3 regions of the Jeotgalibacillus sp. 10bf12 genome follow, and region 2 is predicted to be linked to each of the others. Evidence: riboswitches for the same ligand, from Rfam matches in the RefSeq annotation. Region 2 holds a riboswitch; each other region holds the start of a gene.
The links. A riboswitch is a leader RNA that binds a small molecule or an ion and turns the genes downstream of it on or off. The one in region 2 is predicted to bind S-adenosylmethionine.

Region 1: linked by a shared signal. The riboswitch ahead of DH10bf12_RS08220 (L-cystine transporter) and the one ahead of DH10bf12_RS07385 (O-acetylhomoserine aminocarboxypropyltransferase/cysteine synthase family protein) in region 2 are both predicted to bind S-adenosylmethionine.
Region 3: linked by a shared signal. The riboswitch ahead of DH10bf12_RS02055 (sulfite oxidase-like oxidoreductase) and the one ahead of DH10bf12_RS07385 (O-acetylhomoserine aminocarboxypropyltransferase/cysteine synthase family protein) in region 2 are both predicted to bind S-adenosylmethionine.

Annotation. Positions count from the first base shown of each region.
Region 1 is NZ_CP200276.1:1,555,218-1,565,971, reverse strand. Features, by position in the region: gene DH10bf12_RS08265 (DegV family protein) at 1-219, opposite strand, end outside; gene DH10bf12_RS08260 (acyl-CoA dehydrogenase family protein) at 383-2,158, opposite strand; gene DH10bf12_RS08255 (phosphotransferase family protein) at 2,178-3,233, opposite strand; gene DH10bf12_RS08250 (acyl-CoA thioesterase) at 3,230-3,643, opposite strand; gene DH10bf12_RS08245 (3-hydroxyacyl-CoA dehydrogenase family protein) at 3,659-4,537, opposite strand; gene DH10bf12_RS08240 (TetR/AcrR family transcriptional regulator) at 4,604-5,167, opposite strand; gene DH10bf12_RS08235 (SDR family oxidoreductase) at 5,220-5,993, opposite strand; gene DH10bf12_RS08230 (acyl-CoA dehydrogenase) at 5,996-7,219, opposite strand; gene DH10bf12_RS08225 (CotY/CotZ family spore coat protein) at 7,549-8,124, shown strand; SAM riboswitch class I at 8,539-8,642, shown strand; gene DH10bf12_RS08220 (L-cystine transporter) at 8,725-10,113, shown strand; gene DH10bf12_RS08215 (hypothetical protein) at 10,308-10,628, shown strand.
Region 2 is NZ_CP200276.1:1,407,022-1,417,775, forward strand. Features, by position in the region: gene DH10bf12_RS07355 (SDR family NAD(P)-dependent oxidoreductase) at 1-167, shown strand, start outside; gene DH10bf12_RS07360 (cation:proton antiporter) at 181-1,368, shown strand; gene DH10bf12_RS07365 (GntR family transcriptional regulator) at 1,622-2,005, shown strand; gene DH10bf12_RS07370 (ATP-binding cassette domain-containing protein) at 2,002-2,907, shown strand; gene DH10bf12_RS07375 (hypothetical protein) at 2,879-3,622, shown strand; gene DH10bf12_RS07380 (hypothetical protein) at 3,619-4,350, shown strand; SAM riboswitch class I at 4,443-4,561, shown strand; gene DH10bf12_RS07385 (O-acetylhomoserine aminocarboxypropyltransferase/cysteine synthase family protein) at 4,676-5,977, shown strand; gene metX (homoserine O-acetyltransferase MetX) at 5,991-7,061, shown strand; gene DH10bf12_RS07395 (aliphatic sulfonate ABC transporter substrate-binding protein) at 7,114-8,088, shown strand; gene DH10bf12_RS07400 (ABC transporter permease) at 8,102-8,875, shown strand; gene DH10bf12_RS07405 (ABC transporter ATP-binding protein) at 8,890-9,627, shown strand; gene DH10bf12_RS07410 (dimethylarginine dimethylaminohydrolase family protein) at 9,706-10,581, shown strand; gene DH10bf12_RS07415 (hypothetical protein) at 10,727-10,754, opposite strand, start outside.
Region 3 is NZ_CP200276.1:441,667-452,420, reverse strand. Features, by position in the region: partial or broken gene tnpC (IS66 family transposase) at 1-1,467, opposite strand, end outside; partial or broken gene tnpB (IS66 family insertion sequence element accessory protein TnpB) at 1,507-1,865, opposite strand; gene tnpA (IS66 family insertion sequence element accessory protein TnpA) at 1,862-2,188, opposite strand; gene DH10bf12_RS02075 (1,2-dihydroxy-3-keto-5-methylthiopentene dioxygenase) at 2,538-3,080, opposite strand; gene DH10bf12_RS02070 (methylthioribulose 1-phosphate dehydratase) at 3,083-3,712, opposite strand; gene DH10bf12_RS02065 (2-hydroxy-3-keto-5-methylthiopentenyl-1-phosphate phosphatase) at 3,709-4,374, opposite strand; gene DH10bf12_RS02060 (2,3-diketo-5-methylthiopentyl-1-phosphate enolase) at 4,379-5,596, opposite strand; SAM riboswitch class I at 5,673-5,782, opposite strand; SAM riboswitch class I at 6,301-6,421, shown strand; gene DH10bf12_RS02055 (sulfite oxidase-like oxidoreductase) at 6,674-7,336, shown strand; gene mtnK (S-methyl-5-thioribose kinase) at 7,352-8,566, shown strand; gene mtnA (S-methyl-5-thioribose-1-phosphate isomerase) at 8,563-9,612, shown strand; gene DH10bf12_RS02040 (sugar ABC transporter substrate-binding protein) at 9,843-10,754, shown strand, end outside.

The DNA.
Region 1 (10,754 bases), 150 kb from region 2:
GAAAAACTCCTGGTACTCGTGAATATTAGTGGCGGTGGTGGAAGGTATTTTCTTTGTGCGGTCATAGTAGTCATAGATGTCCTGGACTGGTAAAGAGCCGTCCAGATAATCTTTTCCGTCCATAATGATGTGCATCGGAACAACTTGCAAGTTGTACTTTTCAACTAGATCCTTCGGCAGGTCGGCGCCGCTTTCGGTTGATAGGATGATGTTACGCATGTGAACTCCCCCTTGGTTGTTTGTAGCGTTTGTTTTTCCAGTTATTGCTTTAACTATACAGGAGATCAGCTGATTAGTAATGTGACAAATATAATCTTATGGAAGAAAAAGAACTCCCTCTCATCTATATGAGAAAGAGCTCTTCCGTTTCAAATGAATCGATTTAACAAACAAACTCACCCTTCTCAAAAAGCCGATCCGCAATCCCACGATTCTTCTCAACCAATCCGCCAATAGAACTAAACCGGCTGCATGCCCGCACTGTAAAAGCGATCATCTCTTCCCGCTTCTCACCTGTGCACACATTCCCGGCAATCACCCGCGAAATCCGCTCTGCATCCCACATCGCGCTGCCAAGATACGTTCTCATCAGATCAACTTTCAGCGATTCCTTCTCTTCTCCATTTTTCATAACAGCCTTTTGCGTTCTTGCTACCGCTGACTCTGCTGCGAACAGTAAAATCGCCAGGTCTGCAAGATTCATCAGTGCTTCCTGCTCCTCCACTAATGACTCACCGTATACTTCATAGACAAGTCCCGCGTTAACCAGAAACAGATTTCTGATCGTCTCAACTGCCGCCCGCTCCTGTGTCAGCACACCGTCTTTCCCTGGCGCAATGTTACCAAGTCCTTTAAAAGCCTCCTGCACACGAGCAGCCAGATCCACTTCACCCTTCATCACTTTTCTGAATAAGTGTGTCGGGATCAGCAGGCGGTTGATTTCATTTGTGCCTTCAAAGATCCGGTTGATTCTTGAATCGCGGTACATCTGCTCAATGCCATATTCCTGAATAAATCCGGCGCCGCCGTGCAGCTGCAGTGCTTCATCCACAACAAAATCAAGCGTTTCTGAGCCAAACACCTTACACACCGCACACTCAACCGCGTATTCACCCATCTGCTTGCCAATCAGCTTATAGTCAAACGTCTCAGCTAAGTCACCAAGCGCATCTTCAATCAAGCTCGCCGTCCGGTATTGCAGGGAATCTGCTGCGTAAATGCGGGCAGCCATCCAGGCGATCTTTTGCTTTGTCGCTGGGAATTCAGCGATTGCCCGTTTGAACTGCTTGCGCTCTTTTACAAATCCGATCGTTTTCTTCAAGGCGGTTTTTGAAACCCCTGCACCTGCAGAGCCAAGGTTGAAGCGTCCGAGATTCAGTACGTTCAGCGCAATGACATGCCCTCTGCCGACTTCCCCTAACAGGTTTTCAACCGGCACGAGGCAGTCTTCAAAAATGACTGACCTTGTAGACGACCCTTTGATCCCCATCTTCTTTTCCTCAGGTCCCAGTGATAATCCCGGGAAATCTTTCTCCACGATAAATGCTGTGAAATGCTGGCCATCAACTTTTGCATAAACGATAAACGTGTCTGAGAAGACTGCATTCGTAATGTAGAGTTTCGTTCCGTTTAATACATAATGCGTTTCTTCTTCATTCAACACAGCTGTCGTCTGGGCAGCTAGTGCGTCTGAGCCGGCATTTGGTTCTGTTAAGCAGTACGCACCGATGTATTCACCTGACGCAAGCTTTGGCAGGTACTTTTGCTTCTGTTCTTCAGTGCCAAAGTACGTAATCGGGAGTGTCGCAATACACGTATGGTTGGAATGCGCCACCCCGTAGCCGCCGCCTGACCCGATCATTTCACCGACAATGCCTTTACTGATTTTATCAAGTCCAAGCCCACCGTACTTTTCAGGAATGCTGTGAGCGAGCAGACCGAGTTCTCCTGCTTTTCGCATGAGCTCAGGTACAACTTCAAATTCCTGGCGTTCAATCCGTTCAGCATAAGGGGCGACTTCCTTTTCAAGAAACTGTCTGGCTGTCGCACCGATCATTTTGTGCTCCTCTGTCAGATCCTCTGGTGTGAAGATCTCCTCTGGGTCAGATGAGGTATATAAATAGCTGGCCCCTTTATGTAGTACAGTCCGTTTTTCCATTTCAAAAACCTCCTAGAGTTTATTCTTCAATTACACTTGCGCCGTGCATGAGTAACGTTTTAACAAACTGATCAAAATGAGCAAACCGCTTATCGTTTGTCTGTCCTTTTTGATAACGGAAGTAGATCTGCTGGCAGATGACGGCAAGCTTGAAGTAGGCAAATGTTAAATAGAAATCCATATTTGATACGTCGCGTCCGCTCTTTTTTGCGTACGCTTCAATGAACTCTTTTCGTGTCATAAAGCCTTCATTTACTGTGACTGATGGCTTACCTAATCCATGCTTTAACAGATGCGGGTCATCATGCTGAATCCAGTAGCTCATCGCAGCACCCAGATCAGCTAGCGGATCACCGACCGTTGACATCTCCCAGTCAAACAGCCCAACCATTTCAGTTAAGTCGTCTGTGAACATTGCGTTATTTAATTTATAATCGTAGTGAATGACTGTCGGCGCCTGACTCACTGGGATATTATCCATCATCCACTGCTGCAGCCGCTCAGCCTCAGGAATATCATCTGTCTTTGCACGCTCATATCGCCCGATCCAGCCGTGAACCTGCCTTTCCATAAAGCCGTCCGGGTTGCTGATGTCAACAAGCCCCGTTTTCGTATAATCAATTGCATGCAGCTCCACCAGCCTGTCGACCATCGTCTGTGACAGTCGTCGGCAAATCTCAGGCGTGACTTCTACGTCTTCCGGGAATGACGTATCCAGCACAATCCCGCGCTTTCGCTCCATGATGAAAAACGGACTGCCGACAATTGATTCATCATCTGAAAAGAGAATCGGCTTCGGTGCAGGTGAGAACAGCGGCTGAAGCTCTGATAAAATCTTAAACTCACGATTCATATCATGTGCTTTCGGTGCAACCGGTCCGAGCGGCGGCCGTCTGAGTACCGCTTCCCAATCACCAATCGACAGCTGGTACGTCAGATTTGAATGGCCTGCCCAGAACTGTTTCAACTCAAGCGTTCCGTCTGGCAGATCCAGCTTCCTTCGGAGAAAGGTTTCCAATACACTAAGGTCGAGTCCTTCTCCTTCTTTTACCGCGATTGTATCCGTCTGCTTCATACGCGTCCCTCCTCAGCGACGAGATGCTGTTCAAGCTCCGATCTCATGTCATCCGGAATTGCCGCGCTTACCTGGTTGTCAAAATCAAAATACACGACAACTGCATTCCCGACTGCAATCAGGATCCCGGTCTGTGCACAGGACACCCGGTGCTCAAGCTCAAAGCTTTTCGTGCCAATGCGAGTCACATAGCTTTCCACTTTTAACTTTTGATCAAAATAGCCCTGACTTTTAAATTCACATTTCGTTGAAGCAAGGATAAACCGCCAGTCTTTCACGTCCATACCGTAGCCGAGTGAGGCGATAAACTGAACGCGCGCTTCTTCGAAATAGATAAAATAACTCGTATTATTCACATGACCTAATGCATCTGTCTCACAAAATCTGACCGTCACTTCATTTGTATACATGCACCTGCACCCCTTTTATTTAGTCACTGCTTTTTTGGAATAGTCATAGAAGCCCTTACCTGTCTTCCGGCCAAGCTCACCTTTTTCTACTTTTTCAAGTATGCACGCAAAAGGTTTGTCTGTCGGATCACCCGTCTCCTGATAGCGCTGCTCCATAACAAACTGCGCGACATCAAGTCCTGAGAGATCCATCAATTCAAGCGGTCCGATCGGGTGGTTCAGTGCTTTTTTACAGATCAGATCAATGTCTTTAAAATCTGCGATGCCCTGTTCATACAGTGCGACCGCTTCTTTTTGCAGCGCGCCTAAAATGCGGTTTGCGACAAATCCTGAGATCTCTTTTTCTAACAGCACGCCCGTCCGGTTGATCTCTTGGCACACCTCCATCGCAAGTGCAGCCGTTTCATCACTCGTCTTATCGCTTTTCACGACCTCAACCAGGTCCATCACAAGCGGTGGGAAAAAGAAGTGCATATTGACGACTTTATCCGGACGCCCGGTTACGTCTGCAATCAGGCTGTTAACGATCGTTGAGCTGTTTGTCGCAAAAACTGTGTGAGGAGACGCATAGGCTTCAAGCTTTCTAAAGACTTCTCTTTTTACAACGAGCTTTTCTGTCACTGCTTCAATGACAAGGTCTGCCTGCTTCACGGCTTCTTCTATTTCCTGAGAAAAACGTAGACGTTGAAACGCTTTCATTTTATCATCCTCAGAAATTTTCTCTTTTGATACCCAGCGGTCCATAATAGCATGAAGTTTTGATTCTGCGTCCTGCAGTGCTTTTTCGTTAATATCCTGAATGACTGTTTCGTACCCGCCAAGCGCACACAGCATGCCAATCTGATGTCCCATGCTTCCTGATCCAATCACCGTTACATTTTTCACTTCGCTCATGTTGCTTCCTCCTTTGTACTGACCGGTTGGTATGTTTTCTGTAGTAAAAAAGGAGAGATCTCTCTCCTACAGCTCAATTCCTTTTAAAATCATATCTGTAAATAAACGCGCTACTTCTTCCTCAGACTGATCACCTTCAGGGTTGTACCACTGGTAGCTCCAGTTGGCCATGCCGAGTACGCCGAATGTTGCGATTGACGCATTCAGGTCTGAACGGAACTCACCTTTTTCAATGCCTTCTTTGATCAGCTCTTCAATCGTTAGTCTGAACTGGTCGCGCTTTGGAATAATCTCAGCAAGTCTTTCTTCATTCAGGTTCCGCATTTCCCTGAAAAACACTTTTGCACTGGCACCCTGCGTTTTAATATTGCTGATCAGCATATGCACCATGTCATAGAGCTTTGTTTTACAGTTTTTCGCTTCATCACTCATGATCTTCTCCTGCTGATCAAGCAGATCATTGATATAGCGCAGCTGAATATCCATCAGCAATTGTTCTTTACTCGAGAAGTAATAGTAAAACGTCCCCTTCGTCACGCCATTTGCGTCTACAATATCCTGAATGGACGTTTCACTGAAACCCTTTTTCTCAAATAATCGTATGCTTTGTTCTGTAATTTTTTCCTTCACTGTCTTCACGCCTCTGTTTTTAAAAGTATGGGTAAAATTATATCATATGCCCCTACATTGCATGCGTGCCGCCATCGACAATAATTACATCCCCTGTCACGTAAGCAGATGCTTTTGAAGCAAGGAATAACGCTGCTCCCTTCAGATCATCATCTGACCCGAAACGCTTCATCGGTGTCACTTCCATGATCGGGTCCTTCCCCTGATCAATGATCGCTTTTGACATCTTCGTCGGGAAAAAGCCCGGTGCAATCGCATTGACGTTGATATTGTGCCTGCCCCATTTCACAGCGAGGTCCTTTGTCATTGTAATGACCGCACCCTTACTTGTGTTGTAGCCGATCGTATCCATCACTCTCGGATCCGTACCGCCAAGGCCTGCAACAGATGCAATGTTAATGATCTTCCCTGACTGTTGCTCAATCATTTTTCTCCCTGCTGCCTGGCTCATTAAAAATGTGCCCGTTACATTCACGTCCATTACCTTTTTCCACGCTTCAAGCGGCATCTCTTCCGCACGCGCGCCCCATGTTGCCCCGCTGTTATTCACTAAAATATCAATTGAACCAAATTGTTCTACCGTCTCATTCACTACCCGCTCCGCATCAGCCGGGTTCGAGATATCACACTGCAGCGCAAGTGTTTTGACCCCAAGCTTTGCTAAACGGTCAGCAACTTCCTGACACGCCTCAAGCTTTCTCGAACAAATGACCACATTCGCTCCAGCTTCAGCAAACCCTTCAGCGATCTGCTCACCCAGTCCGCGGCCGCCACCTGTCACTAGCGCTGTCTTCCCTGTCAGATCAAACAATTCCATTACCTTCATTTTTAATTCCTCCCGTTCCCCTGATATTTTTTCAGCTCAAGTCTGCCAATCTGTGCGCGGTGCACCTCATCCGGTCCATCTGCGAGCCGGAGTGTTCTTGCACTCGCCCAATGCGCTGCAAGCGGAAAATCCTCTGACACACCCGCTGCCCCAAGCGCCTGAATCGCCCGGTCAATGACTTTCAGTGCCATTGAAGGCGCCACGACTTTGATCATCGCAATCTCTGCTTTTGCCACCTTGTTGCCAACTGTGTCCATCATATAAGCAGCCTTTAATGTCAGCAGTCTCGCCTGTTCAATCTCAATCCGCGAATCAGCAATCCACTCACGGATCACGCCCTGGCTTGCAAGCGGTTTGCCAAACGCATGACGATCCACGACGCGCTTACATAATTCCTCAAGCGCACGTTCCGCTGCCCCGATTAGTCTCATGCAATGATGAATCCTGCCTGGTCCAAGTCTTCCTTGCGCAATCGCAAACCCTTTTCCTTCACCTAAAATCATATTCTCTGCCGGCACCCTGACATTTTCAAACGTAATCTCCCCGTGACCATGCGGCGCATGATCATAACCAAACACAGGCAGCATCCGCTCAATCGTCACACCCTGCGTATCAAGCGGCACAAGAATCATCGACTGCTGCTCATACTTATCAGCACCAGGATCCGTCTTTCCCATCACAATGCCAATCTGACAGCGTGGATCCCCGGCACCCGAAGACCACCATTTCCGTCCGTTAATCACATACTCATTACCATCCCGCTCAATCCGCGCTTCAATATTTGTCGCGTCAGATGAAGCCACATCAGGCTCTGTCATCGAAAAGCACGATCGGATCTCACCTGCAAGCAGCGGCTTAAGCCACTTATCCTTCTGCTCCTCTGTCCCGTAACGCACCAACACTTCCATGTTTCCCGTATCCGGTGCATTACAATTAAACACCTCAGGACCAATCATCGAACGCCCCATGATTTCACAAAGCGGCGCGTACTCTACGTTACTGAGCCCAGCTCCGTATTCACTCTCCGGCAAAAACAAATTCCAAAGTCCCTCAGCCTTTGCTTTCTCCTTCAGCTCTTCCATGATTGGCGGCACTGTACTCCAGCGGCTCTCCCCTTCATTTACCTGACGCTCATACAACGCTTCATTCGGATACACGTGCTCCTCCATAAATCTGTTGAGCTTTTTCTCAAGATCTTTTACCTCGGCAGAATACGAAAAATTCATCTTTCCATCCCCTTTTGACCTTACTAACTAACCGGTCGGTATGTATGGTTTTTAGTATAACGGATTTGTTTGAATAATCAAATTAAATTATAAAATATGGAATAAATAAGCTTCCTTATTTATTGTGATATCTACTTCGTTTTCAGTGAGAAGCCTATCAAAAAAAGCTGAATGCTAAGAGAAAACTAACTTTTAACTTCACCATTAAGTCCTGACTTATCTAAGGTCAGCTCGTTTATTTCTTTCTGCAAGGCTATTGTACAGGCATTTAGTCACTTTTTTACATATACATATTAATGCAACAACAATAATGAAAAGGAGAGATTTTAATGTGTTGCGGAAAAAAAGATTCATGTGTATGTGGTATTGTTCGTGAGATTGTAAGAGCTCAGGATGAGGTGGCTGGCGCTAATGCGAATGGTTGCTGTTCAACAGGCTGTGACCAGGCAATCAGAAACCTGCTATCACCGATCGCGGCTAACGGGAATGGAAATGGACCTACTACGATTCCATTTGCACTCTACTGTAAAGGGGATTGCGAACCATTTATCGGAAGCGGCGTTTTCAGTGCTCCCGTCGGCGGATCAGGAATGACCGCACTAAGATGTGTAAAAACACCGATCTTCCGCGCGAAAAAGTTTGTGGATAAAGATAAGGACAGAGAGAAAGATAAGTGCTGCGTCCAGCTGGAGCTACTGCTTCCAATTACAATGGGCGGATCTACTCCTGGGCCATCAGGCGACGGAACGCAAATCTGCGATTATTTCCCGGGCAACAGCATCAGAAATCTGCAGGCAACAGGCATCTGCCTGACTGTCGATTTGAATTGTTTCTGCGGTATCGTATGTCTGGACCCTATCACACCTCGACCTGCGTCTGAGTTTAACATGAGTGAAGAGGACTAAGAGGGTACAAAGACTGAAATGGGACAGCAAAAAGGTACAACTCCGTATCTTTTTGTTGTTTTTCATTCTGATAATATTTTGTTTATGACGTTTAAAGATCATTTCTTCCCTAAAATATTGTCTACAAAATTATTAAAATATAGATGTCATTTTCACATATACTACCCCCATTTTTGTTCTATAAGAACAGATGTGTGAATATAATTGGGATACCTCCACCCTCATTTTTAATAAACGTTATTTTATTAAAGGCGCGCAAACTGTCCCAGTCGAATCCGAGTCAGCATGTGATCCCTGAAAAATGTTAAGAAAAGAATTGTTTAACAAAAAAAATAAATATTGACAGCGCATTTGCGATTCGTTAACATAAAAACCAAGTATTTTTATCGGGATACTTCATAAACTCAATAGATCGTCTTATCAAGAGAGGTTAAGGGACTGGCCCAATGACACCTCGGCAGCAGACTGACTCATCAGTACTGTGCCAATTCCAGCAAGTGTTTCTTGATAGATAAGACTGGATTAATGTTTTTTCTTCCAGTTTATTTTTCTGACTGGGAGTTTTTTTATGTTGAAAATTCATTTAGAGGAGGAAATTGTGTGGACATTTTTTTAGTTAGTTTGAATTTATTTGTGTTAGTTGGTCTTATTATTTTTCTTTACGCGCTTAAGAAGAAGCACGTATCATTTTCAAAAAGGGTTTTACTTGGTTTAGCATTCGGAATTGTATTAGGTTTTGCATTGCAATGGATCTATCCATCTGAGTCCACTGTTATTGCAACTACAGCTGATTGGTTTAATCTAATTGGTGGTTCTTACATCAGGCTCTTACAGATGATCGCCATCCCGCTCGTCTTCATTTCAATTCTTGCGGCTTTTACAAAGCTGACTTTAACAAAGAATATCGGAAAAATCAGTGCACTCATTATCGGCATTTTAGTTGGAACAACTGCCATTGCAGCTGCTGTTGGGATTGCTACAACGGCTGGTTTTAATCTTGAAGCGATTCAAATCGAACAGGGCGAAGCAGAAACAGGCCGTGCCGCTTCATTGGAAGAAACGTATGGGACAGTGGAAAACGTGACATTTCCACAGCAAATCCTTGCTTTAGTTCCATCAAATGTTTTTCTGGATTTCACAGGCGCCCGCCCGACTTCCACGATTTCAGTTGTCATTTTCGCAGCTTTTCTTGGTCTGGCGTTTTTGGGTGTCAGAAGAAAGCAGCCTGAACAAGCGGAATTATTTTCTAAGATTGTCGACTCTCTTTATGCGATCGTGATGCGCGTCGTGACATTAATTTTAAGATTAACGCCTTATGGTGTGCTGGCGGTCATGGCGAGAACAGTGGCAACCACAAACTTTGATGCCATAGTGAATCTCGGTAAATTTGTGATTGCTTCATACGTAGCACTGGGTATTGTCTTTATTATTCATTTGATCCTGCTAACAATTTCAGGCTTAAACCCAGTTACTTTTGTCAAAAAAGCATTTCCTGTTCTCGCTTTTGCGTTTACAACCCGCACCAGTGCCGGCGCGTTGCCAATGAACATCCGGACTCAGCAGAACTTAGGGGTAAAAGATGGAACGGCTAATTTCGCAGGTTCATTTGGATTGTCAATCGGACAAAACGGCTGTGCAGGTGTGTATCCTGCCATGCTCGCGATCATGATTGCACCAACCGTCGGAATCAATCCCCTCACACCGACGTTTATCTTAACGGTCATCGCCGTTGTGGCAATCAGTTCATTTGGTGTTGCAGGCGTTGGAGGCGGCGCAACATTTGCAGCCATTCTTGTCCTGTCAGCCCTGAATCTTCCGATCGGCTTAGCTGGTCTGTTAATTTCCATTGAACCACTGATTGATATGGGAAGAACAGCTGTTAATGTCAGCGGAAGTATGACAGCCGGAGTGCTGACGAGTAAGGTAACGAATGAATTAGATGTTGATATGTATAACGACCGGTCTACACGGGTGACTGTTGAGGCTTAAGTAAAGAGCGTATTAAAAGAGAGCAGCCATTTGGTTGCTCTTTTTTTAAATATCTTTCGTGTCCTGCATTTGTAGTGAGTATTTTAAATCACTAATAATGAAGGTCATCATTTTTACGATGAAAATGTATGATAGACTAACATTGACTATTTTTTCTAAATTAAGGTTATTGAAGAAATCAGGGAGGCGTCGTAATGTGGATCATATTAGGATTTATTGCAATCGCAGCAACACTGCTTAATATTTATTTATTTTCAGCAGGAAAGGATTATAAGCTTGCGATGGCGGCAGCTTTATCATTTACAGCACTCACACTGTGTGCAGAAATCACCTTTATCGCCGGGCAGGCAGCAAAAGAAGACTGGTCAGCTGTCAGGGAAGTCGTTAACTTCCAATGGGCATTGTGGGTTTTGACAGGGGCTTCTATTTTTATCAATGTATTGCCTGTATTTATAGAGAAAAAAGATAATAAAAAGAGAGTCAGCGCTATTGCATCGAAGCAAACAGTTGATTAAACGTTTGTGTTTTAGAGGTAATTCTGCAGCATGATTTAAGATTGTAAACTAGTTTAGTTATGATCAGTGAAGGATCTATTTCTTGAGTTAGAGGAGTTATTAATTTGAGTGAGCTACTATTGTCAA
Region 2 (10,754 bases):
GTCGTTCATTTGAAGAGCAGCTGAAAATCGTTGAAGAAGGACTGCCGTCCGGGCGTATCACGCAGCCCGATGAAGTAGCGAGAACCATTTTGTTTTTACTGTCTGATGCTGCAGAAAATATCATTGGTGAATCAGTCAAAATTTCAGGTGGAGCAGTCATGAGATAAGGAGGTGGGGCGGATGGAGCCGGTTCAGATTGTCGTTCTATTATTGATCGGCTATATCGTCTTTACAATTGATAAGCTCACGCAGGTATTCCCAAGGCCGCCTGTTTTAGTGGGAATCGGAATGCTGCTTTACTTTGTACCCTTTTTTGGGGGAATTGAGCTGTCTGAAAAAGCCCTTTATGAAATGATACTGCCAGCGTTACTCTTTATTTCAGCATACAAGTTTTCAGTTGGTGCGCTAAAGACAAACAGCTGGGCGATCTCCATTCTGAGTACGGTTGGACTGGTGTTGACGGTGCTCGGGCTCGGTGGGGTCATTTATTTGATAGCAGAGCTTTTTGTGCCCCTTGATTTCACTGAAGCATTATTGATAGCAGCTGTTCTTACGCCAACCGATCCTGTTTCAGTCACGTCGATTCTACATAAGTCTCTTGATAATGAGAAGGTAGGCGATATTGTGGAAGGAGAGTCGCTGATTAATGATGGGACAAGTTATGTCATTTTTGCGACCCTTCTGTCGATTCATCAGGGGCATGAAAGCTTTTCGTTCTTATCATTTATGGGAGAGTTTTTATATGTTGCAATTGGCGGGGCGCTGATTGGTATCGTGTTCGGCTGGCTCGTCAGCCGTGCGGTTCATTTTACACATCATCAGGAGTATCAGGTGATGCTGAGTATCATTATGGCTTACGGCCTGTTTTTACTGGCAGAGTCATTTGGAATTTCGGGCGTGCTTGCCACCGTTGCAGCGGGGTTAATGCTTTCATGGGAATTTAACCGTATTAACAAAGAGGATCACTATAGAGAATCGCTTGACCATTTTTGGGATGTAGTCGAACCGACACTGCTCTCACTTGTCTTTTTACTGATTGGTTTTACAGCAGTCGACTATTTGAAATGGGAGTGGTTTGGTTTTGCCATTCTTGTATTTATTCTATCACTCGTGATCAGAACGCTGATCGTCGTGCTTACTGCTCAGAGCGTGCCGCCGATTAAAAAGAGTTTGTCCTGGAAAGAATCACTGCTGATTTCATTTGGTGGTGTGAAGGGAACGATGTCGGTTGTACTTCTGTTATTGCTTGAAGCATCAGATGCAGGAGATACCGGAACTGTCATGACCATTTCATTTATCGCTGTACTGCTGTCATTATTTATACAGAGTGTCGGTGTTCACCCACTGGCGAAGCTGTTGAAAACGTGAATATGCTCTCTGAAAACTGCACAATTGCTGTGCAGTTTTTTGTTGTGGAAATGAGGTGAGACTTTTGACATGAAGCTGCGAACTATCAATGTTTTTCTAAGAACGCTCCTATATTTTCTCCGAACATGCCTCACCTTTCTAAGGAACACTCCATCAAAATATTCCAAACGCCTATTGCCAAAGATTACAAAATAGTATATAGTACATTACAGCAGTAATGCACTATATCAGATAAAGGGAGGTGACTGAGCTGATGCTGAATGCAGACAGTACGAAACCGATTTATATACAAATTGCCGAATGGCTTGAAACAGAAATTTTACATGAACGATTTAAAGCGCATGAAAAAATGTTTTCGCAATATCAGCTGGCGGATCAGTTCAACATTAATCCGGCGACAGCGGCAAAGGGGCTCACAATACTTGCAGATGCAGGGATTTTATATAAGAAAAGGGGACTTGGCATGTTCGTGACAGAAGAGGCGGCAGAGCAGATCCGCCACAGAAGAATCAATGAAACATTGGCAGCGCTCGTTTCAGACGTCGTAGCGGAAGCAGAGCATCTGAACGTGAAAGAGCAGGACCTGATCCATATGATTCAGCTCGAGCAAAGTCGCCGGAAAGGGGAAACGTCATGACAGTGATTGAATGTAGACATCTTGAAAAAAGATTCAAAAACGGTGCAGGCGTAAAAGATGCTGATTTTACCATTCAGGAAAATACGATTACAGGCATTGTCGGCAGAAACGGATCCGGGAAAACAACGCTCATGAAAACAATTGCCGGCTTTTTGAAAAAGACGGGCGGGGATCTCAATGTGTTTGGAGACCAGCCATTTAATAGCCTGAAGGTATCTGCTAACAGTATGTATCTTGATGAATATACGGTGTTCTCTAATGCGCTGACGACAAAGGATATTCTTCATCACCATGGCCGTTTTTATCCTAATTGGGACGCTGACCTTGCAAAAAAGCTTGCAGATTATTTTGCGATCCCGCTGAATATTGGAACGGATTACCTTTCAAAAGGACAGAAAAACACATTCTACGGCATCCTCGGACTTGCTGCGCGGTGTCCGCTGACGATCTTTGATGAGCCGACGACAGGGATGGATGCTTCAGTCAGAAAAGATTTCTATCGGGCCTTGCTGAAGGATTATCTGGCGCATCCGAGAACGATTCTGATCTCGAGTCACCACCTCGATGAAATTGATGAACTGATTGAGGATCTGCTTCTGATTGACGGGGGACGCTCGATTCTCCACCTTCCAATCGAAGAAGTAAAAGAGTACGCGATGGCCGTTTCCGGTCCGGCAATGCAGGTGGAAAACTGGTCAGATCAGCAGGATGTCATTGCGCATCTTGAAGATAAAGGCGGGTTTTCAACAGTGATTGTGAAGAATCATTTTACAGCAGCTGAGAAGGCCGCTGCACGTGACCTCAGATTTACACCGGTATCTGCAAGTGATTTGTGTGTGTATATGACTTCAAGAAACAAAGGGGGGATTGATGATGTCTTTAGCAACAGTCAGCACGGGTAAGCTCATACGTCAGCAGTTTATTTATAAATGCTATGCGGTCGCTGACCTGTGGAGAAGTCTCGTTGTGATTCAGTTAATTGCGGTTCTATTTTCGGTATTGGGTACTGGTGGGATGAGTACTTCAGATGATATGTTTTCACTCAGGATTTCAACGTTTTCCAATGATACTGTTTTTATGTTTACGATATTTTGGCTAGTCATTATTTCAGCTTTAATAACAACCAAAAATTATCGATATGAAGATTTTTCTTATGTCACAACTAGAAATATCAGTCAGGCTTCTAATGCAATTTTACTTCTGGCTATCGTTTTGTTATCCTCACTTTTTATTGTAATGAGTAATTATGTGATCTACCTTGCGATATTGATTTTCCGTGACACTTCATTTTATCCAGGTATGGCGAGTGTAGGAACTCCGGGAGAAATGTTACTAAGCTTAGGTGCTGTATTTGGATATGCAATAGTGGCTGCAGCGGGAGGTTATTTTATTGGCGTTCTGATTCAGCTTAGTAAGGTATTTATTGCAGTCATTCCTGTTGTGCTTTTTGGGCCTGCAATGATGGGGACATCACTCGCCCTTTATGAATTCTTTTATGAATTCTACGCCCAAGAGGCATCCTTGACCTTATTTCTTGTGAAAATGCTTATTACAGCAGCTATTTTATATCTTGCGGGTGTAAGCATCCTGAATAGAAGGGAGGTAAGAGAACTGTGACAGCTATCATACAGCTTTTGCCTATCGTACTATTGATTCTGATGATTTTTCTGTTTCTAAAAAGTAAAAATAAAAATGTTCCTGAAAAATCTAAGCGGAAGAGGCCTCAAAGGAAGGTTGCACGTATCATTTTCCTGTCTTATGCTGTTTTGCTTGTATTAGCGATGGTGACTTATTATGTCCTGCCAGCTACAAGTAAAGAATTACCTGCAGGAGCTAATCAAGAAGAAGTATCGGATCAGCCAGGGTGGGAGATCTATGAAAAAGCGACTCAAAACCGTTTTAATGATATTGATCCCGCTTACCTTGAAGAACAGAAAGTATTTGAATACAAATACACAAGTCTTGTACTCCCTGACAATCTACCGGACCGTGGGGATTTCCTGATTGTAGCTACCATCGACAATCAGCTATCTGAAGAAATCAAAATGGATATTTACAAAACACCATTTTCAGTAAATGGTGTTGATATTACCGATGAAATCGTTCGGCCAAGTGTAACAATTCAAAACAATCAGCTGTTCATCAGTGATGTTTATGGACAAAATGATTTGCATTACATTCAGTATCTGCCTTCGATGATTGTGCAGCAATTCAACAGTGATGAGGAAAATAATGAGGGCTTTGGTTTTGGGACGAACTATTCATATGGTGTTCAGGTCATTCACCTTTATGTGCCAGAAGATGTTGCAATCATCGGGGAAGTTCGGAAGTTCATCGCACAATAAAATAAATATTCAGAAAAAGGTTGACTTCCTTTTTCAGACTCTTTATAATCCTCAACAAGAGCAAAACAAAACATGTACTTACAACTTTATAACTCTTATCCAGAGTGGCGGAGGGACTAGGCCCTGCGATGCCCGGCAACCAACGTATCAAATCCTGATACGGAAAGGTGCTAATTCCTACAGATCCTTGAAAAGGTCTGAAAGATAAGAGGAGGATATCTAACCCTCTTCTTATGAAGGGGGTTTTTATTTTCCCCTTTCATCTTCATCCAGTACACACTTCACTGAAAAAAATCCATCAGTTCACTAAAGGAGAGATTTGATCATGACAAACAATCAGCCGCAATACAATATTGAGACACTATTACTTCACGGTGCAACAGAATCAGATCCGACAACAAACGCAAGAGCGATTCCGATCTATCAGACAACATCTTATACATTTGACAGCGCTGAGCATGCGCAGAATTTATTCTCGCTTGCTGAAGAAGGAAATATTTATACGCGAATCGGCAATCCGACAGTTGCTGCTTTTGAAAACCGCATTGCCCTTTTAGAAGGCGGAGTAGGTGCAGTAGCAACGGCATCAGGCATGGCAGCGATCACGTATGCAGTGCTGAACCTGGCAAGTGCAGGAGATGAGATTGTAGCAGCTGCAAACCTTTACGGGGGCACATACAACCTTTTTGCCCAGACGCTTCCGAGATACGGCGTGAATGTAAAATTTGTTGACGGTACGGATCCTGAAAACTTCAGAAAAGCAATCGGCCCGAAAACAAAGGCTGTCTTTGCAGAAGTGATTGGAAATCCTAGTCTTCACGTACTTGATACGGAAGGGGTTGCGAAAGTCGCGCATGAAGAAGGCGTGCCGCTGATTGTAGACAGTACGTTTGCGACACCATACCTGAATAAGCCGATTGAGCACGGCGCTGACATTGTCGTTCATTCAGCAACAAAATGGATTGGCGGTCACGGCACAACGATTGGCGGCGTTGTTGTAGACGCAGGCACATTCAATTATGATAACGGACGCTTCCCGGACTTTACAACACCGGACCCGAGCTATAATGGATTACGGTTTGTAGACCTCGAAGCTGCAGCATTTATCGCAAAGCTGCGTGTGAATCTGCTGCGTGATACAGGCGCATGCCTCAGTCCTCAGAATGCATTTTATTTACTGCAGGGACTTGAGACGCTGCACTTGAGAGTGGAACGCCACGTGGAAAATGCATTAAAGGTCGCTGAATATCTGGATCAGCATCCTTCAGTGGATTGGGTGCAGTATCCGGGTCTTGAGAGTCACTCGTCATATGAAGCAGCGAAGAAGTATCTGCCTAAAGGTGCCGGATCGATTATTGTATTTGGCATTAAAGGTGGACGTGAGTCAGGCAGAAAAGTCATTGATCATACGCAGCTCTGGTCACATGTTGCAAACGTTGGTGATGCAAAGTCATTGATTATTCATCCGGCTTCAACAACGCACGCGCAGCTATCAGGTGAAGACCTTGCAGCAGCAGGTGTAAAAGAAGAGCAGATCAGATTATCCGTGGGGATTGAATCAATAGAAGATCTGATTAACGATTTAAATCAGGCAATTGAAAAAGCGGCAGTACCCGCTCATTCGTAAGGGAGGAATCAGGATGGGAGAGACATTAACTGAGAAGGTCATGCATCGTGAAGGGACAGTCGATATCGGTTCTTTGATACTTGAATCCGGAAAAGTGATTGATGATGTCTCTCTCCGCTACGAGCGGTCAGGAGATCCGTCATTACCTGTGATCCTGATCTGTCACGCATTGACCGGCACGCACCAGTCAGTCGGAACAGAGCAGGAACCAGGCTGGTGGCGCGGCTTTGCCGGTGAACATGCGTATATTGATTTAACGAAGTTCCAGGTGATCACATTTAATGTGCTTGGCGGCTGCAGCGGTTCTACCGGTCCTGACTCTCTGAATCCATACGGTGAAAAGTACCGCACTGATTTTCCATTTATCACTGTAAAAGATATGGTCAACGCACAATATCAGGCCTGTCTGAAGCTTGGCATTACGAAGCTTCATGGTGTCATCGGCGGCTCGCTCGGCGGCATGCAGACGCTTGAATGGTGCATCAGCTATCCGGATTTTATGGATAAAGCAGTGCTGCTGGCAGCGACGCCATCATTGAGTGATTACGGCATCGCTTTTAACCGGATCGGGATTCATGCCATTGAAAATGACCCGTCATGGAATAACGGTCTGTATGATAATCCGTCAGATGTAAAAGGATTTGAGGTTGCCAGAATGGTTGGGCTTGTTACTTACAGAAGTCCATATCTGTTTACAGGCAGGTTCAATAGAGAAGAAAAAGAAGTAGAAGAGGAGCAACCATTTTATCAGGTGGAGTCCTATTTAAAATATCAGGGTGAAAAAATCACCAAACGATTTGACCCGAATAGTTATTTGACTCTTTTATATGCAATGAATCATCACGACATCAGCAGGCATCACGGCAGCATCCGGAAAGCGGCTGAGAAAATTAAATCGAAGCTTCTTGGGATCGGGTTTAAGGGAGATTTATTATATCCGCCAAATGCAATTGAGCAATTCGTCAGCTATGTACCTGAAGCTGACTTTCACGAAGTTGATACAGATTTTGGTCATGACGGATTCCTCGTTGAATTTGAAAAATGGGGACAGTACGTCAAACAACATTTTGAAACTGGACAGTAAAAGCTGTCCGTTTCTTTTCACTATAATTCTGAGTAAACAGGGAGGAATAACAATGAATAAAATAAAAGCATTTATCTTATCATCAGCAGCAATCGGGGTCCTCGCTGGATGCTCAGCAAATGCCAGTTCAGATGAACAGCCGGAGAAAATTACACTTGATTATGCTTATTACTCTCCAACGAGTCTGGTACTGAAAGAACAGGGGCTGGTTGAAGAAGCACTGGCGGATGAAGGAATTGAAGTGGAATGGGTGCTCAGTCAGGGAAGTAACAAGGCACTGGAGTTTCTCAATTCCAGAAGTGTCGATTTCGGTTCCACTGCTGGAGCGGCAGCCCTGATCGCTAAATCAAATGGCTCTCCTGTGGAATCAGTTTACTTATACGCAAAGCCTGAATGGACAGCACTTGTAGCGGGAGAAGGGTCAGATATAAAGTCAGTAGAGGACTTAAAGGGAAAGAAAATCGCAGCAACGCTCGGAACCGATCCTTACATATTCCTCCTCCGTGCACTTGAAGAAGCAGGCGTATCTTCAGATGAAGTGGAAATTGTAAATCTTCAGCATCCTGATGGCGCTAATGCATTATCTTCCGGGCAGGTTGACGCATGGGCTGGACTCGATCCGCATATGGCAAGGGCAGAGCTTGATACAAATGCTGAGCTGTTTTACCGTAATCCAGACTTTAATACGTATGGCACGCTGAATGTCAGGTCAGAGTTTGCTGAAGACTACCCTGAGATCGTAGAAGAAGTCATTGCGCAATATGAAGCCGCACGTGAATGGACAATTGCTAATCCGGATGATGCAGCACAAATTCTTGCAGATGAGGCTGAAATGAACCTTGAAGTGGCAAAAGCGAGTCTTGCCCGCAATGACTTTTCAAATCCGGTCATTGGAGATGAGCATACTGAAGCGCTGATTGTAGCGGGTGAAGTACTTCGTCAGGAGGAAGTCATTGATCAGGATGCAGATATTGAAGCACTCGTTGACGAATTATTAAATCCTTCATTTACAGAAAATCTGGAGTAAAGGAGGGAGCGGTATGAAAAATAAATTGAACCTGATTGGACTCGGTCTGATTCTGCCAGTTGTTTTGGTTGCTGTATGGGAAGCAGCTGCCCGGCTTGGGTGGATCGAATCCTATCTGCTGCCGGCTCCGACCGTTGTGGTTGCATCAATTGTTGAAATGGCACAGGAGGGTACGCTTTGGGCCCACGTCTCAATCACGCTATACCGCGTAGGGGCGGGATTTCTAATCGGAACTGCAGCGGCATTGCTGGTAGGTGCAGCGGTCGGCTATTTTAAGCAGGCAGAAAGACTGCTCGATCCGATTCTTCAGGCGTTCAGATCAATCCCGTCACTTGCCTGGGTTCCATTGTTTTTACTTTGGATGGGAATTGGAGAGCCTTCTAAAGTGACGTTGATCGCTGTCGGCGTATTCTTCCCGGTGTATTTAAATATTGTCTCGGGCATTCAGGGTGTCGACAGAAAACTGATTGAGGTTGGTAAAGTGTATCGCTTCAGTTCACTACAGTTAGTCAGAAGAATTATCCTGCCTGCGTCACTGCCTTCATTTATGGTAGGGATCAGAAGCGGCCTCGGCTTAGGCTGGATGTTTGTTGTCGCTGCAGAACTGCTTGGTGCAAGCGAGGGGCTGGGTTATCTGCTGGTGCTCGGACAGAATACATCATCACCTGAATTAATTATCGCAAGCATTATTTTATTTGCCGCACTCGGGAAAGGGACAGATGCTCTGCTCAAAGGAATTGAAGCAAAGTCATTGAAGTGGCAGGATAACCTGCAAAATGCTCAGTAAAAGAGGTGACTGCATTGTTAACAGTTAAAAAAGCATCCCGCCTATTTAAAGATGGGACAGCCGGATTTAAGCATATTTCCTTTACTGTTCAAAAAGGTGAAATAGTCGGTATTCTCGGTACAAGCGGCTGTGGTAAAAGCACGCTGCTGCGTGTGTTGTCAGGACTCGAACAGTCAGACAGCGGGACCATTCATTTAAATGATAGCAGTGGAAAAGGAGCCGGCGTTATTTTTCAGGAACCCCGGCTGATGCCCTGGCTGACAGTTGAAGATAACGTGCTGTTTGGATTTAAGCAACCTGCCAAATACCGTGAACAGGCAGCGCATTACCTGTCGCTCGTGGGATTAAGTGAATTCTCAAAAGCACTTCCACGTGATCTGTCAGGTGGCATGGCGCAACGTACTGCCATTGCACGGGCGCTTGCTGCACAACCTTCTGTACTCTTGCTCGACGAACCATTCAGCGCACTTGATGCATTTACAAAAATGCAGTTGCAGGATCTGCTGCTTGATATCTGGGAAGAAGAAAAAACAACAATGGTGATGGTGACCCATGATATTGATGAAGCGCTGCACGTGTGTGACAGAATACTTGTGCTCAGCGGTCAACCCGGGGAAGTGGCTGCAGAAATCAAAATCAGCCAGCCGAAACCGAGAAGCAGAAGTGACTTAAGCCTTGCTTCTTACAAAGAAAAAATATTTTCGATCCTTGAAAACAGTCATACCGGGCTTCAAAAGTATTCAGTACGGTAATTTGTATAAAAACCTCCGTTTATTTTTGATGTAAAAAAGGAATAACATACAAAAAGAGTAAAAACGGAGGACTGGAGCATGTTAATGGAACGAAAAGAAAATCATAACCAGGCCGGTTGTCAAAATGAATTTGGCGCACTAGAACGTGTACTTGTCTGTCCGCCTGCCTTCATGAAAATTGAAGAGGCAATTAATGAAACACAAAAGCATTTCTTAAAAGATAATATAGATCGTGAAAAAGCAATGGAGCAGCACCGTCATTTCATTCAGCTGCTGCACGAACACGGAGCAGATGTTGTCCAGCTGCCGCCACTTGCCGTGTACCCTGAACAGGTTTTTACCCGTGATATCGGCTTTACCATTGGTGATACAGTTTTTATTTCAACAATGGGAACAGAAATGCGTAGTGGAGAAGATAAGATCTTACAGGAATGGCTGCAGGAATCAAAATTGAAGTTTGAAAAAATTACTTCACCTTCTATAGAAGGTGGCGATGTCATTACAGATGGGAATAAAATCTGGATTGGGATCAGCAGCAGAACAACTGAAGCTGCTGTTGAGGAACTTCGTAAAAACCTTCCTGAACACGATATTACGCCAGTTCCATTTGATTCACAGTATCTGCACCTGGACTGTCTGTTCAATATCATTTCACCCGCAGAAGCGCTCATCTACAGACCTGCTTTTTCTGATGAAATGATTGAAAAGTTTGCAGCGCATTATGAACTGATTGATGTATCAGATGATGAACAGTTCACGATGGGGCCAAACGTTCTCAGCATAGGAAATGAGAAAATCATTAGTCTGCCTATGAACAAAGACATCAACAAAAAGCTGAAAAGAGCCGGTTATGATGTCATTGAGTGTGATATTTCAGAAATTATCAAGTCAGGCGGCTCATTCAGATGCTGCACACTTCCTGTTAATAGAAGAAAAGCGGAAGCAGGCGTTTAGGTCCGACAAGCATAAGGCGCAAAGTGAAAAAGGGTGACCTTTCCCTTTATCACTTTGTGACTTATGACTCGAGGACCTGCCTGCTGGAGCTGGACATCGTTAATAAAAATACCGGGCTGCTCACATTCGAGCAGCCCGGTATTTTTTAATCTTTATCCTTTTCGTCCTTGTCT
Region 3 (10,754 bases), 970 kb from region 2:
TCAAACGGTTTTAGATCATTTTCTTTAGCTGATTCGATCACACTGTAAATAAGTGCGCTGGTATCTGCGCCTTTCATCGAATTCGAAAACAACCAGTTTTTTCGGCCGATCACAAAAGGTTTGATACTACGTTCAGCTAAATTATTATCAATTTCAAGTCGACCATCTGAAAAGGGGGTAAGCAAAGCATCTTTTGATTGAGTGAGTATACAATGGCTTCGCCCAAAGGGCTTTTCGGCAACACAGTTGGACGAATTTTTTCAGCCACTCGAAGTAAGCCTCCGCAATTGGCAGGCTTTTTTCTTTTCGAAGCTGGTGACGTTTATCGCTATTTAAGTTCAGCTCTCGTATTTCTTTTTCAATCTTATACAGCTGCCCAATTTTTTGAACTGCCTGTTCAGGGAGGTTTAACAGTTCCCCTTTTTTCTTCGGGGCACTCTTGGCAGCTTTAACAAAGTATCTTCGCGCATGCGCCCAACAACCTGACAGTTTCACGTTCGCAACTTTGTGATAGCCTGCATAGCCATCCACATGAAGAAATCCTTTGAAGTCTTTAAGAAACTCCTTCGGATTTTTTCCGGCACGAGTGGTTTTATAATCGTAAACCACGCACGGAAAAGAAGTCTGACCAGTCCGATAGAGCCACATATAAGAAGTTGATGAAGCTGCACGACCTTCTTCGTTCAGCACTGAACAGACGTTTCATCTGCATGTAAGACAGCTTCCTTCATCATTTTAGCCTTCATCTGTGTCACTAATGGTGATAACCATTGATCAGCCCCATAAACTGCCCAGTTCGCCATTGTCTGTCTCGAAAGAGGAATCCCCTGTTGTTTAAAGAGCTGTTCCTGACGGTACAGAGGGAGACCAGATTGATATTTTTGGGTCAGCACGTAAGCCATCGATGAGGCAGATGCCATGCTTTTAGGGTAGACTGATGCCGGTTTTGGCGCTTTGATAATAGGTGTTTCAATCCCAGATTCCTGACACTGACGGCAAGCATATACTTCTTGCGCGTGTTCAGTGACTTTGACACTGGCCGGAATAATTTCAAGTGTGCGGTTTGTTTCTGTCGTCATAACGTGTAGGTCATGCCCGCAGCTTTCGCAATTTCGTTCAGCTTCAGGTAAATGATAAGTGACTTTTTCAACCGGAAGGTTCAGTTCATGTGATGAACGCTTTCGCTTGTTTTTGAGTGCTTGAAACGAGATCGCTTTCGTTTAACTGTGGTTCTTCATGTGCTGAATCTTGAGTGATCTCTACTTCATTAAAAAGTGGAAGTTCAATCTGACCATCGGAGGTATTCGTCTTTTCACTGGAACGGCCGAATTTCTCGGTTTGAAGCTGTTTGAATTGGCCTTCATACCAAGAGACAAGAGCTTCGAGCTCTTCGTTACGCTTTTCCAGTTCATGAATGCGGTCTTTATTTGAAGTTTTAGGATGAGAAGGTGTCGTTTGTTTTTTCATACCCCTAGGGTACGACACCTTCTGTCTGAGGTCTACCCCTTATATAACTTTCATGCCGGAAAGTTTCGGATGAACTTTTCCATCTTCAATCGTCAGTCCTTCTAACAACCACTTTAACTGTTTAGGGTTCAGAGAAGTGGTTTCATCTTCACGCCCTTCGGGCCAACGGAATCGGCCATTTTCAAGTCTGCGATAATACAGCCAAAAACCATTGTGCTCCCGTGTAGAATCTTCACTTTATCCCGTTCACGGTTACAAAACAAAAAGATATCTGAAGAACACGGATCTAATTCAAACGTTTCCTGTACGATGGCCGCAAGACCATCAATGGATAATCGCATATCTGTCACGCCTTGAGCGAGGTATATATTGCGTATAGATTCCGGTTGAAGAATCATGGCGTGATCACCTCCAGCAGTTCAGTTAATAATTCTTTATCAAATCCCGGAGGGATCACAACTTTATATGGCCCTACGTGCAGGTCGAGCTTCGTAGTAGGGGATTGCATATTGATTTTTGCCCATCCAGTTGGACGTTCCTGTTGGATATCCTCTGGCCGGTAAGTCATTCTAAAATAATGAAGCTGACTGTACGTGACTTCATCCCGAGTCTCGCAAAATGCTTTTAATGATAAGTCACTTTCACGCCACTCTTCATAGATACGCGACATCTTTTCTACGTATCCACTTGGCACGTGATTTGAGCTTTCTTTTACATCCATTCAATAACCACACCTTCCATATAACCAATGTGTTCATAGGATAAGAGGCAGTCGGTGTACCTTTCGAAGAAAGGAGCATTTCATCTGGCTTAAGATCCGTTTGAAATGTCTATGTGAAGAGAAAGTAGAAAAAATCGTAGCTTGATTGAACACGTTCGTTACATATTTGATTTCCTTCATTTTGTCACGGAAGGTTACACAACAGAAGGTGTGGTTCGTTTGACGCTTACGAATATAAGGTGCTGTTCGGAGAAAAAACGTCGTGGTCCTTAGAAAAGTGAAATTAGACCTACGCCACACTACGCCTCAAAAACAAAAACCGCACCCCTAAAGGATGCGGTTCATCATCTTATTTTGCTTCTTCAAATGCAGGGTCGTGATAAGGGTGTGCAACCCAGCCTTCTTTTTCAATAAAGAGGCGCACAGCTACCACTTCTCGCTCATCAGTCAGCGTAAAGAAGTGAGGCGTGTCAACCGGTACAGAAATCACATCGCCAGGTGCAAGGTTTACATCAAAGTAGCCTTTTTCTTCACTTTTAATAATGAAAATACCTGATCCGGCAGTAATGGCACGTACTTCATCTTCCGTATGCGTATGTACCTGCTCGAACTTTTTCAACAGATCTTCAAGACCTGGTGTCTGTTCATTCAGTGAAATCACGTCCCAGTTATGATAACCGCGGCGCTCAGCCAGTGAACGGATCTCTTCGTCAAATACTGAAAGAACAGTTTCCTTATCTTCATCAGAAAGTCCTGTCACACCCTGAAGTGTTTCCGGAAGCTTTGCAGGATCCCACTTTTCATATAATACGCCCTGATCAGACAGGAATGCCTGAACCTGTTCTTCGCCTTTAATCGTTTCCTGAGTATCTCTGATTGTAATTGTCGCCATTTTTATCTTCCTCCCTGAGTGTGTAGTCGCAGTGCTAAATGTGTCTCAAATAGAAATTCAAATGCTTCAAGATGCTTTTTTGCTTCAAAAGCATTCCGTCCCCAGACGGTAATGCCGTGATTGCGGATTAATACGCCAAATATATTTTCATCAATTTTCTCTGCCAAAAGGTTTGCCAGGTCCGGAATGTGCGCAGGGTTTTCAATAATCGGTACCTTCAGTACAGCATCTTCATCCCATAGATTAAATGCCTTGATCAGCTCCTGATTTTGAAAAGTAATTTCTCCTTTTTCAGCGTACAGCTCGGAAATGACATTATTGCTTACTGTGTGAACGTGAAGGGAACAGCCTGCATCAGTCAATTCATAGACCTTTTGATGTAAAAGTGTTTCAGCAGAAGGCTTTAATCCGGTTTGTTCAACCGCCTGGCTGTTCCGGTCGACTAAAAGAAAGTCTTCATCGGTCCGCTGATACTTATCCTTACCGCTTGCTGTGACTAAAAATTCGAGCGGATCATCAGATACTTTAATCGACAGATTGCCGCTTGTACCCGGGAACCAGTATCTTGCACCAAGTGCATCCTTTACATCGGCAAGCTCCTGCCAGCGTGCTTCAAGGTCAAGTGTTTTCAACGGTGTACAACCTCCTTGGACTGTTCAAGATACGTAACCACTTCATCAAAATGAGTAAAACGCTTATACGGAAGATTCAGCTCCCTGCACTTTTCCTCAAGGTAATCACCACAGACAAATACCAGATCAGCAAGCTTTGCTGCCTCAAGGTCTGTGACTGAATCACCAATGACAATTTTCTGTACATGTTCATCAGCAAGTTCTCTGATAATGCTTGGCTTGCAGCACCCGCAGTCATTTGAACAATGTTCATCACATGTATGCGGCCAGGTGATTTGAATCGTATTTCCCGAGAAATCACTGCCGTTGCAGTAAAGCTGCTTTTCAAGGTCATATGGTTTTAACATAGGCTTTACGAAAAAGTCGATGCCGCCGCTGACGATGTTCAGGGGTACATTTTCTTTTCTTGTATAGCTGACAAAATCCCCAAAACCATCACGTATTTCAGCTGTTTCGACAACATAATGAATGATCTCATCTTTTAAAGAAGAAGGGAGGGTTGCAAACATTTTTCCTACGCCTTCACGAATCGATATTTCCCGGGAAAGAATCTGATCTTTAATCTGTTCCCATCCCGGTGGATCAAAGTGCTGCATGATGGAAATAATGTTGTCGGATTTTGTAATCGTGCCATCAAAATCACAAAAGATTACGCTCGGCATGCGCTCACCCCCATAATGCAAGTGCCTTTTCAAGCTCTGCTGACTTTGCAGCAGCGTCCTCTAAAGTACCACCGGCCTGCACTTCTGCGATGGCATCACGGAACGCTTTTGCACCGGCAGCCGCGCCACCTGGGTGACCATGGATCCCGCCGCCTGCATTAATAATGGAGTCTTTACCGAAGTCCTCGATCAGCTGAGGCACTAACCCCGGGTGAATGCCTGCTGACGGAACAGGGAAGGCGCGTCTCAGACGGCTGTCAGAGGTAAGGGCATCTCTGATTGCAAATGTTTCAGCTTTTTCCATTGCGACACTGCCGTATGGAGAAGGGAACAGCACGAAATCTGCACCTGCAAGACGAAGCAATTTACCAAGCAGTACCTGATTAGAAATTCCGTGAAGCGGTGAAGCCGTAAAGGCGCCGGATACAGCAGGGTGCGCCATAATCGGCACATCAATATATGGGTCTTCAGCAAGGCTCTGCAATGTATCAAGTCCGTAAGCAAATACGTTAAAGAGAAGTGCATTTGCGCCAAGTGACACTGCTTTTCGTGCTTTTTCTTTTAAATCAAATGTTCTTCCTGAAAGATTCACTGCATATAACGTGCGGTGGCCTGTGCGCTCATATTCTTCATTCAAAACCTTTACGCCGCGGCGGATCCGATCCTCAAAAGGTGTAAGTGGATTATCAAATAAAATCTCATCATCCTTTACAAGATCAACGCCGCCTGCAGCCTGTGCGCGAAGCTGTTCTTCAAACAGGTCTGTTCCGCGGCCGATCATCCCTTTAAAAATACTCATCAGCAGTGGGCGATCGTGTACGCCAAGTTTATTTCTGATTGAATCAATCCCGAACTGGGGACCGGGGAACTGCTGTTCAAGTGCTTCATCAAGCTCGATATCAACAAGCTTCACTTCACCATCCAGTGAAAGCTTTCCAAAAATCGTAGTCAGGATTGCCGGAATATCAGCACTGAAGTTTGCTGCCGGATAGGCGATTTTAATCAGCCCTGCCTTACGCTCACCCAGGTGGCCGGCTGCTGCTGAAGGTGACGTTTCACTGACAGAAACAACCTCACCCTTATGTTTTTTCAACTGCTCCTGATCAACCGCCGGCAGGTCCGTCCATGAACCGACCGTCAGCCCAAGTGCAATAGACTCGGCCTTTTTTTCTAAATTTCCTTTTGCATCATGTACGAGATAAGTCGCTGTAATTTTTGACATTATTGACATCCTTTCAAAAAAAGAAATAAAAAATCCGCTCCCAAAGAGGAAGCGGACATCAAAATGAACGTTCTTCCTCTTATCCTTCAGCTGTCGCTGTGAGAATTAGCACCTTGAATCAGCGTTAGCTGAAACAGGTTGCCGGGTTTCATCGGGCTCGGTCCCTCCACCTGCTCTTTATAAGAGTTTCATACGTATTCGGTTGGATTTAAAATCATGTACCGAATTATGGCAGACATCTTCAAAAACGTCAAGCTGCTTTTTCAGAAAATTATATTATTGTGATTTTAGTTTATGAGTAATATTGTGTTTGTCTCTTAATAATTTGGTGGGTGTTTTCCGCTTCAGGGGGACGCTTTAACCACCCGCTGAGCAGGTACTAAGATTTTTTAAGAAACTTTAAAGAATGAGAGATAATTGATCAACCGACTCTATATAATTTTAAAAGATAACTCAGCTGTTGACCGGAGTGGAAGGCGGCGACTCCAACGGCGGAAAGGGACAGGTGAGACCCTGTAATGCGAAGCATGGAAGGGGCTCACCGCCCGGCCGTGGAAAGCGTCCGCCTGAAACGCAGGTCAACAGCGGTTCCCAGAAGCCCTCAAAAATAATTTTTAAAAAACTCATTGACAAAACGTCACTCTATTCCGTAAACTTGCAATTATGAATTCGAAATAACCAAAAACAACCAACTACATATACCACTCTTATCGAGAGTTGGCTGAGGGAATTGGCCCTATGAAGCCCGGCAACCGGCCCCGCTGTATACATTCAGCAGGGACACGGTGCTACATCCAACAGACGTAATGGTCTGAGAGATAAGAGGTCGAATCAGTCTAATTCTGCCTCTTTCTATCTTAGAAAGGGGCTTTTTATTGTTTAACTTTATAAAGCTGGCTGTGATTTCCGCTTCAGGCGGACGCTTTCCGTGGCCGGGCGCTGAGCCATCAGGCTTCGCCGTGATCGTCTCACCTGTCCCTTCCTGCCAAAGGAGTCGCCGCCTTACGCTCCAATCTCAGCTGAGGAAAGATGAAAATGGCTTTTACTAAGAAAGAATCAAACAAGGAGCGTGAAACAATGGGTAAGGCAGAACGGTTGAAAAAAGCACGGCCGCCGGTACAGAAAAATACACATGATGGCAGACTCCCGCCAGGTCAGACGCTGACAGAAAAATTTCCGATTCTGCATGAAGGCGAGGTCCCTGAATACAATCTTGCTACATGGGATTTCACGCTGTTTGGTGAAGGGGCAACGAAAAGGACATTCACATATGACGAGCTCATGCAGCTGCCGCAGACGACGGTTGTGAAAGATATTCACTGCGTCACAAGATGGTCGCGGTTTGATAATGCATTTACAGGCGTCACAATCAAAGACTTACTGAAAGACTACGATATTCCTGAAGGCACAAAACACGTCATGATTTATGGAGATCATGACTATGAGACGAACCTTCCTCTTGAGGATCTGCTCGGAGATGACATTCTACTGGCACATTCCTTTGAGGGAAAGCCGCTGACAGCAAAGCACGGCTATCCATTCAGATTGGTCGTGCCGCATCTGTATTTCTGGAAGAGTGTGAAGTGGATCAGAGGCATTGAATTTTTAAAGGAAGACCGCCCAGGATTCTGGGAGCGTAACGGATTCCACAATTACGGTGAAGTATTCAGAGAAGAGCGTTTTTCAGGAGAGGATCTCGATATTCCTGAAGATGAATGGCATAAAAAAGAATTTGATTAAAGGAGAGGAACGTTAATGACAAATGTACGTGAGCATGTGTATGAACCATTTACTGAACAGAGTGTCCTCGTTTATTTAGAAAATAAGGGACTGATCACTGATAAAGAGCAGGTAACGTGTAAAGAAGTTGGAGATGGCAATCTGAATTATGTGTTTATTGTGAAGGATCTGCAGACTGACAAATCACTTGTTGTGAAGCAGGCGCTGCCATATGCAAAGGTTGTCGGTGAAAGCTGGCCGCTGTCGCTTGATCGTGCACGCATTGAGCGCCAGGCACTGCAGGAAGCAGCGAAATATGTGCCATCGCTTGTGCCGGAAGTTTTCGATTATGATGATGATTATGCAGTAACTGTCATGGAGGACCTGTCAGATCACGTGATTCTCAGAAAAGGATTAATTGAAGGGAACCTTTATCCTCACATTTCAGCGCATATTGGTTCATATCTTGCAGAAAACCTGTTCAACGCCTCTGATGAAGCGCTTGGACCGATTGAAAAGAAAAAGCTGGCACGTCAGTTTGTGAATCCTGACCTGTGTGACATTACTGAAAAACTTGTATTCACAGATCCTTACCAAAATGCTGAATCTAATTCATACCCTGAGAACCTTCAGGAAACAGTGGAGTCGCTGTGGGAGGACGATCGTCTAATCTTTGAAGTCGCAAAATTGAAAAAACAATTCCTGACTGAAGGTGAAACACTGCTTCACGGAGATCTCCATACAGGCAGCGTCTTTGTAACGGAGGAGTCCACAAAAGTCATTGACCCTGAATTTGCATTTTACGGTCCGGCAGGATTTGATATCGGTGCATTCATTGCCAACCTGACGCTGAACTATATCGCACAGCAGGAAAGAGCGGATGAAAATAAGCGCCCTGATATTAGCGACTACCTGCTTAAAACGATCGAACAGACATGGGCAGTATTTGAGAAACGTTACCGCGAGCTGCTGCTTGAAAAAGGGTTTGAAGAAAGACAGCGCACAGATCAGTATGCAGACTATGTGCTTGAAAAGATTTGGCAGGATACACTCGGATTTGCCGGCTGTAAAACAATCCGCCGAATCATCGGACTGGCGCACGTTGAAGACATTGATGGAATTGAAGATGAAGCGGGCAGACTGCAGGCGCAGCAGCGTGCGATTGAAACGGGCAGATCACTGATTTTCAACCGCGCAGTATGGCGCTCACCGAAAAGCCTGACTGCTTATCTGAAGGGGCTGGCAAAATGACAAACTTGATTAAACCGGTCATCTGGGAAGGCGATGCAATCCGTCTGTTGAATCAGCAGAAGCTTCCCGGAGAAGTGGAATATATTTTTTTAAAAACGATTGAAGATGTGTGGGACAGCATTACCGAATTGAAAGTAAGAGGTGCGCCTGCAATCGGAATCGCAGCTGCGTTCGGACTTGCTTTATGGGCAAAGAACAGCGGGCTGAAAGAGCCTGAAATACTTAAGGCAGAACTTGCTGTGAAGGCAGCTTATCTGAATTCCTCGCGTCCGACTGCAGTGAACCTGTCCTGGGCACTGCAGCGGTTATTGAAGGTCGCTGAAGAAGAACCAACAGCTGCCAAAGTAATTGAGCGTCTTGAAACAGAAGCGATTCTTATACAACAGCAGGACGAAGAAACGTGTAAGCGCATTGGGGAGAACGGCTTTTCGCTGCTTCCTGATGACGCAACGGTTCTCACCCACTGCAACACAGGCGCAATTGCCACATCGAAATACGGCACAGCACTCGGCGCATTTTATATCGCAAAAGAACGCGGATCTAACATTCACGTTTATGCAACTGAAACAAGACCTGTTTTGCAGGGAGCGAGGCTGACTGCATGGGAGCTTCAGCAGGCAGACATAGACGTCACACTGATCACAGACAATATGGCTGCACACGTACTGAGAACAAAAAATGTCGACGCGATTTTAGTCGGTGCAGACAGAATTACAGCCAATGGAGACACAGCAAATAAAATCGGTACATATGGACTTGCCATCTTAGCAAAAGCCCACGGTATCCCATTCTACGTCGCTGCACCACTCTCAACCATTGATCTCGAAACAGCAACCGGCGACGACATCGTCATCGAAGAAAGAAACGCCGAAGAAATCACCCATCTCGCCGGCAAACGAATCGCACCCGAAGGTATTCAGGTATTCAACCCGGCATTCGACGTAACACCACACGGCCTCATCTCAGGCATCGTGACGGAAAAAGGTATCGTTAGAGGGGATTATCAGACGAAGTTAAAAGAATTATTTGAAGGTGTAACGATTTAATTTATTCGCTTATTAAAGTCCATTACTATACTTGCACAGCTGATCATTGGAGCGTAACGGGGCGACTCCTGCGGCGGAAAAGGGACAGGTGAGACCTTGCGGCGAAGCCGGAGGGGCTCACCGCACGGCCGCGGAAAGCGTCCCCCTGAAGTGGAAATGATCAGCCAGCATACAGAACACCATTACACCCTAACACTTTACCAAATTAACCTTTTAAAGGAGTGCGGAAAATGAAAAAAGGACTTATTTTACTATTACTCTCACTAACACTTATCCTTGCAGCATGCACAGACCAGCAGCCGGCTTCGCAAGAGGAAGCACCGGAAGAAGCAGTAGCAGAAGAATCGACTGAAGCTGCAGAAGAAACAGAAGAAGCATCAACTGAACAAACCACACAGGCGGACGATGCAGAAATCCCGGCAGCAGTAGACAAGCCACTTAAAATCGCAGCCATCATGGAATTCTCAACTGGCACATTCGCTTCACAATACGTAAGCGGACTTGAAGCGCAGGTTGAAAAGTTTGGCGGAGAAGTACAGATTTACAATGCTAACAATGATCTCTCACAAATGGCAAATCACCTTCAGACAGCGATTAACCAGGGCGTCGACGGAATCCTGATCGACCACGGCCGTGCAGAAGCACTGAATCAGGGCGTGGAAGAAGCGCTTGAAAAAGGCATCCCTGTCGTAACATTTGATAATGACATTACTGTAGACGGCGTAACAGCAATCAGCCAGGATGACTACAGCCTTGCATGGGGCACGCTGAAGCAGATGGCACAGGACATCGACGGGGAAGGTAACATCGTTTATGTATGGGCGGGAGGCTTTACACCGCTTGAAAGACGTAACGTCATTTATGAAGCATTCCTTGAGCACTATCCGAACGTTTCAGAGGTTGCGCGCTTTGGAAGCGTGAGTAACAATACGGCACTTGATTCACAAAATCAAATGGAGGCTGTACTGAAGAAATATCCTGAAGAAGGCTCAATTGATGCAGTATTTGCACCATATGATGAGTTTGCAAAAGGTGTAACGCGTGCAATTCAGCAGGCAGGCCGCGATGAAATCAAAGTATACGGCATTGACCTGAGTGATGAGGATTTACAAATCATGCAGGCAGAAAACAGCCCATGGGTA